DNA from 3 places in the Halomonas sp. GD1P12 genome. Region 2 is predicted to be linked to each of the others. Evidence: predicted binding sites of a transcription regulator. Region 2 holds the regulator's gene; each other region holds the start of a gene.
What was found. The regulator FliA, encoded in region 2, starts transcription of late flagellar genes. The targets are predictions, from matches to a motif close to CTAAAGTTNNNNNNNNNNCNGCCGATA.
Positions count from the first base shown of each region.

Region 1: a site for FliA is predicted at 1,249-1,275, ahead of OCT39_RS06940 (DUF4019 domain-containing protein). Genes of this name have one in related genera too.
Region 3: a site for FliA is predicted at 1,690-1,716, ahead of OCT39_RS02400 (flagellin). Genes of this name have one in related genera too.

Region 1 is NZ_CP107007.1:1,480,605-1,483,877, reverse strand. Features, by position in the region: gene OCT39_RS06945 (class I SAM-dependent DNA methyltransferase) at 28-771, shown strand; gene OCT39_RS06940 (DUF4019 domain-containing protein) at 806-1,213, opposite strand; gene OCT39_RS06935 (hypothetical protein) at 1,510-2,952, shown strand; gene OCT39_RS06930 (DUF1456 family protein) at 3,031-3,273, opposite strand, start outside.
Region 2 is NZ_CP107007.1:133,617-136,889, reverse strand. Features, by position in the region: gene OCT39_RS00630 (flagellar motor protein MotB) at 1-604, opposite strand, end outside; gene OCT39_RS00625 (motility protein A) at 609-1,424, opposite strand; gene OCT39_RS00620 (RNA polymerase sigma factor FliA) at 1,464-2,162, opposite strand; gene OCT39_RS00615 (flagellar protein FlhE) at 2,188-2,592, opposite strand; gene OCT39_RS00610 (hypothetical protein) at 2,630-3,127, opposite strand; gene flhF (flagellar biosynthesis protein FlhF) at 3,211-3,273, opposite strand, start outside.
Region 3 is NZ_CP107007.1:498,710-501,982, reverse strand. Features, by position in the region: gene OCT39_RS02405 (glycosyltransferase) at 1-495, opposite strand, end outside; gene OCT39_RS02400 (flagellin) at 764-1,618, opposite strand; gene OCT39_RS02395 (flagellin) at 1,823-2,686, opposite strand; gene OCT39_RS02390 (flagellin) at 2,963-3,273, opposite strand, start outside.

The DNA.
Region 1 (3,273 bases), 1.3 Mb from region 2:
CCACCCCCTTTTCGAGCGCTGCCTGTCATGTCTGCCAACGCCCTGTATACCGACCTCTCCCGCTACTACGACGTCATGTGCGAGGAGATCGACTACCCGGCGCAGAGCCGCGCCGTACAGCGCTTGAATCAGCTTTTCGGCAACGGCGGGCGTCGCCATCTGGATCTGGCCTGCGGCACCGGCCCCCACGTGCGCCACTTTCTCGACGCAGGCTTTGATAGCATCGGACTCGACCTCAACCCGCCCATGCTGGCGCAGGCCGCCAGGCGCTGCCCCGAGGCGCGTTTCAGCCATCAGGACATGGGCGACTTCGTCGTCGGTGAGCCGCAGGATCTGATCACCTGTTTTCTCTACTCGATTCACTACAACGCGGATGTCGAGCGCCTAAAGGCGTGCATCGAAAGCGCCTGGCGCGCGCTCGAGGCGGGCGGCGTAATCTGCTTCAATGCCGTGGACAAGGAGAAGATCGACAACGCCCTTTCGGTCAAACACACCGCGCGCCGGGAAGAGGAGACGTTCACGTTCAGCTCCGGCTGGCACTACCCGGGTAAAGGCGAGCGTCAGTCGCTAAAACTCTGTATCGAGAAAACCACCGCCGGGCAGAGCGAGCGCTGGGTCGACGAACACGCCATGGTCGCCGTGAGCTTCAAGGAACTCATCGCGCTGCTAACGCCCTACTTTACCGTCGAAGTGTTCGAGCATGATTTCCAGGCGATCACGCCCTGGAACGGCGAAACGGGCAACGCGCTGTTCGTGTGCGTCAAGAACTAACCATGTATGCCAAGGGCGAACCCGAGAATATCGGCTACTGCACGTAGTAGCCGCTCACCCGCCAGGTCCCATCCTCGAAGTGCGGCGTGACGGTCTCGGTCACCTGCTTGTTGGCGAAGCTGGTTTGAAAGGTAAAGATCTTGAGATCCCCGCGCGGCGCACCGGGCATGGAGGTGTCGCTGACCACGCGCAGCGGGTGGCGCGACTCCACCGGCCCCATGTCTTTTCGCGCAAGCTCAACGGTGCGCGCCAGCATATCCGGCGATAGCGGGCGCTGTAGAAGCGGCGACGCCGACTCCCAGGCTTTCTCGAACTCTCCGCTGTCGATGCTGGCAAGCCAGGCCATCACCGCGGTTTCGGCCGGGTCGCTATGGGCAACGGCGTGGGCGGGTAGTATGGATAAAGCGAAAGCCGCCATTAAGGTACGGTGCGAAGTAGGCATAAAGGGGGCTCGTGTGGAAAAGGGTGTCTTCTGTATATCGGTCGTGCGGCGTCGGGCTTTAGCTCGTGACAACGCCTTTCAACGTGCAAAGCGTTGACCCTGTTTAATTCAGCCGGCGCAGGTGACGCTGGCAAGCGCCGTATTTGCTTTAGCCAAGCGTTGTCACTAGGGTATTGAGCGGGCAGCGCCTCTCACGCCTTCTCGCATACCGCTTTCGGTGATCGGCGGTATGTAACCCAGCCAGCCTTCAATAATTAAAAAACGGCATATAAAACGACACTCGCAAGGAAAACATCATGTCATACCCACGCGTATGCCAGTTCAAGCGACTGGCACTCGGGCTTAGCGTCTCTGCGGCCATGCTCTCCAGCGCCCAGGCACAAACCAGTGACTCGCAAACCATCGACGAGCTGCGCGCCCAGCTCAACCAGATGCAGCAGCGCATCGAGCAGCTCGAACGCCAGCAGTCCTACGGCGAATCAAACAACGACCAATCGATGGCATCGAATCAGGGCACCTCCAGCCAGAGCGGCGCTGGCCAGAGCGGTTCCAATCAAAGCGGTTCCAGTCAAAGCAACGCCAGCAAGGACGCTTATGGTGAGGGCACCGCCACGGGCACCTCGGCCAACGGCGAAGAGGCCCAGCTCGCCCAGCAGAACCAGCAAACGCTTCAAGAGATGCAGCAGGTCGAAATCGGTGGGCTGCTCGAACTCAGCGGCAGCGTCAACGACTGGGATAGCCAGAGCAAGGACACCTCGGGCGATCTCGACTTCGGCAAGTTCGTCGTGACCGTTCAGGGTGAAACCGGCGCTATCGACTACTCGCTGGCCTACCGCTTCTACGACGACTACCACTTTTTGCAGCACGGCTGGATCGGCTACAACCCCACCGAGGAAGACTCGTTCAAGCTGGGCCTGGTGCAGACGCCCTTTGGCAACATGGATTACGGCTACCTGGGCTGGTACGGCAACCTGGGCTATCTGGCGGGCTTCAACGATAACCAGAACGCCGGCATCAAGTGGGATCACTCCGCCGGGCCCTGGGACACCTCGCTTGCGTTTTTCAAAAGCGACAGTCTGGGCGATGGCAACGAGCACTACGGCGCCAACGCCGTGGGCGATGGCGCCCAGGGCAACAGCGAAGAGAACCAGGTCGCGGCGCGCCTAGGCTACACCTTCGGCCATGACACCGATTACGCCACCCAGGTGAACGTCTCGGCGAAGGGCGGTCAGCTCTACAACCGCAACACCGAACGCAGCGGCGACAATTGGTCGGCGGCACTCGGCGTGGACGGAAGCTACGGCAACTGGCGCACGCTGGTCCAGGCTACCACCTACGAGTACAACGCTAAAAATCCCGACGAGGCGACCTCGGGCATTTCCGATAACGCCCTGCAGATCGGCGCGTTCAACTTCAACTACCTGATTCCCGCTCAGGGCGAAATCTACTCGGCGAGCGTCGGTTACAACATGGACGTGGACTGGGGCCCGGTTGAAAGCCTCTATTTCTTCAACGACTTCAGCGTGATCGACCCTTCAAACGACTTTACCAGCCTCAACGGCGGCTTCGGCGATCAGCAAAACCCGATGGTCAACGATCTGGGCGTGCAGATGACCGCCGGGCCGTTCTTCGCCTGGTTCGATATCGTCTCGAACAAGAACGGGCTGAACTACTTCGGCTCGCCGGTCGACGACGGCTGGAACACCGCGTTTTTGACCAACTTCGGCTTCGAGTTCTGATCAAAGCGTCCACGCAAAAGGCCACCTGTCGAGGTGGCCTTTTTTATGTCGAGCGCCGCGCTCAGCGGTCAACGCCGGTCAGGATGCCGGTGGCGTTGGGCGGTGCTGATGCTGTAGGCCCATCAGGAAGGTGCGCAGCACCTGGTCCTTACACTCGCGGTAGTTCTTGTGGCTGGGTTTGCGAAAGAACGCGCTCAGCTCGTGGGAACTCAGCGGCAGCCCTTCACTCTCGAACAGCGCCAGAATGTCCTCGGCCTGCAGGTTCAAAGCGATGCGCAGCTTCTGAAATACCTGATTATTGGTGAGTTTGGACTCCGGTGT
Region 2 (3,273 bases):
GGTTGGCGGCGCGCCCTTCCCGCGTGTCGTTGCCGGCGAGCGGGCGCGTGTCGGCGTAGCCCACGGCGCGTAGCCGCTGCCGCGCCACGCCCTCCTGCTCGAGATGGCGCACCACCGCGATCGCCCGCCCGGTCGAAAGCTCCCAGTTGGAGGCGAACGCCGCGGTCGAAATCGGCACGTTATCGGTATGGCCTTCCACCGACACCTCGCCCTCGAAGGTGTCGATCACCTCGCTCAATCGCTCGAGCACGCCTTCGCCCTGGGGGGTCAACTCGGCGGCGCCGCTGGCGAACAGCAGGCTGTCGTCGATGCGCAGGGTCACGCCTTCGCGCCCCTGGCTGACGCTTACGCCCTGAATATCGAGCGCGGCCATGGCCGGCGATAGGCCGCTGTCGCGCGGCAAGATTCCCGAGGAGAGCGGCTGAAGGCCCTGGCCTTCGTTTGATGCCTCGCCGCCGCTACCCGCCGGCGTCAGTGCCAGCAGCAGCACGAACAGCGTGATCAGAAGCGTCAATACGTCGAGGTAGCTGGTCAGCCACCCCTCCTCGCCTTCGCCGCCGGTAAAGGGCGATTCCAGCGCGTGGCGGGCGTCACAATTGAGCATGGCGCTAGCCTTTCGCCGCGACGCCGCTGCCCGGGCGCGGCTTCACGTGGGGATCGTTGATCTCGTCGTGGTAGTTGGCCACGAACGAGTTCAGCGTCTCTTCGATGAACGACGGCAGCCGGCGCTTGGTGATCAGCGAAATGCCTTCGAGCACCATGTTCATGGTGATCAAGCGCTCCTCGGTGCGCCGCTCGAGCTTCACCGCCACCGGCTTGAACACCAGGTTCGCCAGCAGGATGCCGTAGAAGGTGGTGAGAAGCGCCACCGCCATGCGCGGGCCGATCACCTCGAGATCCCCGGCGTCCATGACTTCGAGCATGTTGACCAGCCCCACCAGGGTACCGATCATGCCAAACGCCGGCGCGTAGGTCGCCATGGTGCGAAAGATCTGCGCCTCGGCGTGCTCGCGGGCCTTGAGCCTGGCGATACGCCAGCGCAGCATGTCAAAGATCTCGTCTTCCTTGGTGTTGGCGATGACGAGCTGGATGCCGGTGCGCAAAAACGGGTTGCGGGTGTGTTCGAGCTCGCGCTCCACTGCGCGCACGTCGCCCTTGAACCAGAGCCTGGCCATGGAGACCAGCTCGTCGATGTCGTCGCGCACATAGGTATTCTCGCGGCGAAATACCAGCCCCACCAGGCGTACCACGCGCACCACTTCCTTGAGCGGATAGCTGATGAAGGTCGCCGCCAGCGTGCCGGTGATGACGATGGCAAGCCCGGGCAGGTTGATGAAGCTTGCCGCGGACTCTGCGGTAAAGAACAGCACGCTCACTAGCAAGAGGATGCTGGCGCCTATTCCAATCAGGGTAGAGGGGTTCATCGACGGCTCCTCGCCGGTTGGGGTTGACAGTGAAAAGGTTTAGTCCGGCTCGTGCAGACGCGCCCGCAAACGGCTGATGGCCTGGCTGTGTAGCTGCGACACGCGCGACTCGGTGACGCCCAGCACCGCGCCCACCTCCTTGAGGTTGAGCTCTTCCTGGTAGTAAAGCGCCATCAACAGCTTTTCGCGCTCCGGCAGCGCCTCGATCGCGGCAATCAAGGTTTCGCGCTGCTGGCCGTCCAGTAGCTCCTCGAAAGGCGCGTTCAGCGACTCCTGAATCGGCTCGCCGCCCTCCTCCAGAAGCTCCTCAAAAGGCAGCAGATGGCCACTATTGGTGTCCGCCAGAAGCTGCTGGTACTCGTTAATTGGCATGTCCAAATCGCGGGCGATCTCGCTCTCTTCCGGGGGGCGGCCAAGGCTTTGCTCCAGCCGGCGCACGGACTCGTCCATGGCCCGGGCCGAGCGGCGTACGCTGCGCGGCAGCCAGTCCCGGGTGCGCAGCTCATCGACCATTGCGCCGCGAATTCGCTGGCTAGCAAAGGTGGCGAAGCTCGCCCCCTGGGCGGCATCAAAACGCCCCAGCGCCTCTAAAAGCCCTACCATGCCGGCCTGGATCAGATCGTCGAGCTCGATGCTGGCCGGCAAACGAACTTGCAACGCCAGCGCCTGGCGACGCACCAGCGGCATGTGCTGGTTGACCATATCGCTGTGTTGGATTCTTCCCTTTGCTGTATACATCGGCGTGCCCCTGGCTAATCGCTGGTCACTGATAGTTCACAATCACTTGAAGCCCTCTCACCCTCACCGGCGGCTGGCCACGCCCCAACGCGAAACGAAACTCGAGCGGCGCGCCGGCATTGAGCCCGGCAAGGCCGGTGGCACTGCCGCGCTGGCCGTCGAGGGCGACGCAGCGCTCCGGGTGGCAAAGCCAGGCATGGATATCGGCCCCCGGCGGCGCTTCGAAGCGCCAGTTGACGCGCTCGATGCGCCCCTGATGAATCTCGGCACTGGGCGGCGGCGCGAGCGCCTGGCTGGCACTTGCCCGGTCGCTCATCGCGACCATCAGCCCGGTCGTATCGACACTCCAGCTGCCCCCGCCCGCCAGGGCCGACAGCGAAAGCCCGCTGGCCACCACCCCACTCAGCGCTGCGAGAATGACGTTTCTCATTAGCATAACCTAACCATAGTGGCTCACTCAGTATGGCCTACCTGGCCAAAAGCAGCAGTTCGATCCCCAGGTACGCCGCCGCCGCCGCGCGCAGATTCTCGAGCAGCCCGGCGCGGGGCAGGCCCGGCTCATGCAGCGCCAACAGCCGTTTGGGCCCCTGGTGTTCGCTGACCAGGCGCAGCGTGCGGTACATGGCGGCGAACGCCTCGGCGTCGCTTCGCACCCACAGCGCCCAGCGCGAGTAGCGCGCGCAGAGCGCCTGGAGCGGCGCATCGGCGTCCACCGGCACGACCTCCCAGCTCTCTGGCGTTGCCGCCCAGCGCCGGCCAAGCCGCGACCACTCGTCGAGGCGCGCGATCACCGGCTCGCGCTGCTTCGACCCAAGCCCGACCACGGCGAGCGGTATTTTGGCGACGTGCGCGTTGGTGGCATGCGCGTCTGCGACGTGCGCGTTGGCGACATGCGCGTCCGCGACGGGCGCATCGACAGTGTGCGCGTTGGCTTCGCTCGCCTCCAACGCCTGAGCCTGCCGCACATCGTCGTCGCCTTGCGCGCCGGCCGACTGGCCGGTGCGCAGGTTCGCCCACTGGCGCAGCCCCGCGGCCTGGTCCTGGCCGCTCATGCAAAGGTCTCGCGGCTGACGCTGCCAAACTGACGGATCGCGTCGCGGGTCATTAGAAA
Region 3 (3,273 bases), 370 kb from region 2:
CCGGCACCAGCGCGGCGATTTGTAGTTGCCATTGGCCAGGTAAAAAGCGACCGGTATACCACGATCCCGGGCTTCATCGGCAATCAACATATCGACAGTCTGACCGCCGTAAAACCACACCACATCCGGCTTGAAAGAATCCAACAGATACACATACTGGCTATACCAGAGCCCTTCTTCATGGGTGGTGAAATGATTTCGGTTATAGCTGTAGCTCACGAGCATCTGATGAGTCAGAGGACCATCTTCCGCGTCGATCAACTGGTGCAGATGGGAATCGAGATCAGCGAACTGCTCCTTGAGAAGCGCCATTCCCTTGGGATTGTCGAACACCGTAGCCCCTAGCACCTTGACGTCATACCCATTGGCCACTAACTGCAACAGCATTTGGCGTACGGTCATGCTGGCACCGCTGGACGTATCGAGCAGGCAGAACGGGTTGGCCCATAGCAAACGGGGTTTACGCTTGGGTGTGGCGGGGGTCGTCTTGGCCATTAGGCAGCTCGCAAAAAAGTGGCAGTCTGCCTAGTCTACTTCGCGACGACGCGTACCAAAGAGGTAAATGCACCTGTTTTTAAGCAGGTATTCCCTGGACTGCTTCAGGAACCAGGATTGCGAAGGAGATAATTGTCGTTACCGAATATCCGGCGTCACGTTCAAGGTCAACCCGATGAAAAATGTGTAAAGGAGGTGGTACCAAGCCGCCTAAAAGAAAACGGGGCCTGAAGGCCCCGTTCTTTCATGCGTCTTACTACTGAAAGGATTAACCCAGCAGTGACAGTACAGACTGCGGCGTCTGGTTCGCCTGGGCCAGCATGGAGGTACCCGCCTGCTGCAGGATGTTGGCGCGAGTCATGTTGGACACTTCTTTCGCGTAATCGGCGTCTTCGATGCGTGAACGCGCTTCGGACAGGTTGGTCGAGGTGGTCGCCAGGTTGTCGATTACCGAATCAAAACGGTTCAGCGTGGCACCCAAGGTTGCGCGGTTGGTGTCCAGAGTCTTGGTCGCGGCATCGACGGAGTCGATTAGATTCTGGAAGCTGCTGTGGGCTGCGGTGCCACCACTAACGGCAAATGTGGTGCCGGTGATTTCACTGCCGCTTGCTAAGCCCAGACCCGCCACAGTCGCATCGACGGTCTTGACACTAATCACGTCTTCGGAATCGGTGTTGGAGCCAACCTGAATGCTCAGGCTGCCGCTGGCATTGAGCAAGCTAGTGCCGTTGAAGTTGTTGCTGCCTGCTACGCGGTCGATCTCGGCCAGACGCTCGTTGATCTCAGTGGTGATCGCAGTACGGTCATCGGCGGTGTTGGTATCGTTGGCGCCCTGAACCGCCAATTCGCGAATACGCTGCAGGTTGTCGTTGATCTGGTCCAGACCGCCTTCCATGGTTTGAACGAGCGAGATACCGTCGCTGGCGTTACGGCTCGCCTGATCCATACCCTTGATCTGGGCGGTCATCTTGTTAGCGATGGCCTGGCCCGCTGCGTCGTCAGAAGCGCTGTTGATACGCAGGCCGGAAGAGAGACGCTCCTGCGCCTGAGCCAGCATGCCCTGGGACTTGCTCAGGTTGTTCTGGCCAATCATGGAAGTAATGTTGGTATTGATGACGGACATGGGGTAATCCTCTGTGTTTAGTGGCCCAGAAGAGGCCTTTAAATCGGCGCTTGCATCGCCGTTATTATAATTAACGGCTGTTGGAGGTACTTCTTTAGGCCTTTCGCGCGATTCACATGAGAAAAAATGCGGGAGGCGCCCAACGAAAAACGGGGCCTTGCGGCCCCGTCGTTCACTTCACTCGTTGTGCTACTGCTCGAGCAATTAACCCAGCAGAGACAGTACGGACTGCGGCGTCTGGTTAGCCTGCGCCAGCATGGAGGTGCCCGCCTGCTGGAGGATATTAGCGCGGGTCATGTTGGAGACCTCATCCGCGTAGTCGGCATCTTCGATGCGCGACCGAGCTTCGGAAAGGTTGGTTTCGGTCGTTGCCAGGTTGTCGATCACCGAATCGAAACGGTTGAGCGTGGCACCCAGCTCCGCACGATTAGTGTCCAATTCTTTTACGGCGCTATCCACTGAATTAATCAAAGATTGGAAATCACTATGGTCACCACCACCTGATACCGCGGTGGCCGCTGCCTCCAGGTTGGCAACCCCACCACTCACCGCGCCCAGGTTGTCGCTAGTGGCGTCAAAGCGGCTTACTGAAATGGTGTCATCGTCAGTGGTGTTCGCGCCGATCTGAATTTCCAGGTCGTCAGTACTAACGCCGTCCAGCAAGTTAGTACCGTTGAAGTTGTTGCTACCCGCAACACGATCAATTTCTTCAATACGCTCAGTGATCTCGGTGGCAATCGCCGCGCGATCTTCTTCCGTGTTGGTATCGTTAGCGCCCTGCACCGCCAGCTCACGAATACGTTGCAGGTTGTCGTTGATCTGATCGAGACCACCTTCCATGGTTTGCACCAAGGAAATGCCGTCGCTGGCGTTACGGCTGGCTTGGCTCATACCGTTGATTTGGGCAGTCATCTTGTTGGCGATGGCTTGACCTGCGGCATCGTCGGAGGCGCTGTTAATACGCAGTCCGGAAGAGAGACGCTCCTGCGCCTGAGCCAGCATGCTTTGTGAAGAGCTCAGATTATTCTGGCCAATCATGGAGGTGATATTCGTATTGATTACAGACATGAGTATTGCTCCTTGAAGTATAACTGGCCAGCGGGCCAACTTGGCGACGCTTGTGCCGTCGCTACCAAGGGGTAACGGCTGCTATATCCAACACTTGAAGAAACAAGGCTTTTTTTGTGTAGCAAAAAGTAACGCCATACAACAAATGGTGCAGAGGATTCGCATTATTTTCTGGCTATATGGGGCTTGTAGCGTGTAACAAAGTTTCCCATATCTTTATCGTACTCATAACGAAAATGGGGCCTTTCGGCCCCGTCGACACTCATTAATGCGTTATTAGCCAAGCAGAGATAGAACAGACTGCGGGGTCTGATTGGCCTGAGCCAGCATGGACGTACCCGCCTGCTGCAGAATGTTCGCTCGGGTCATGTTGGACACCTCCTTGGCATAATCGGCATCCTCGATACGTGAGCGCGCTTCGGACAGATTGGTCGAGGTGGTCGCCAGGTTATCGATCACGGAATCAAAGCGGTTCAACGTGGCGCCCAAAGTCGCGCGGTTGGTATCCAGGGTTTTCGTTGCGCCATCGACAGCGTCGATCAAACTCTGGAAAGTCGTGTGCGATGCTCCTGCACCGGAAAGCGCGG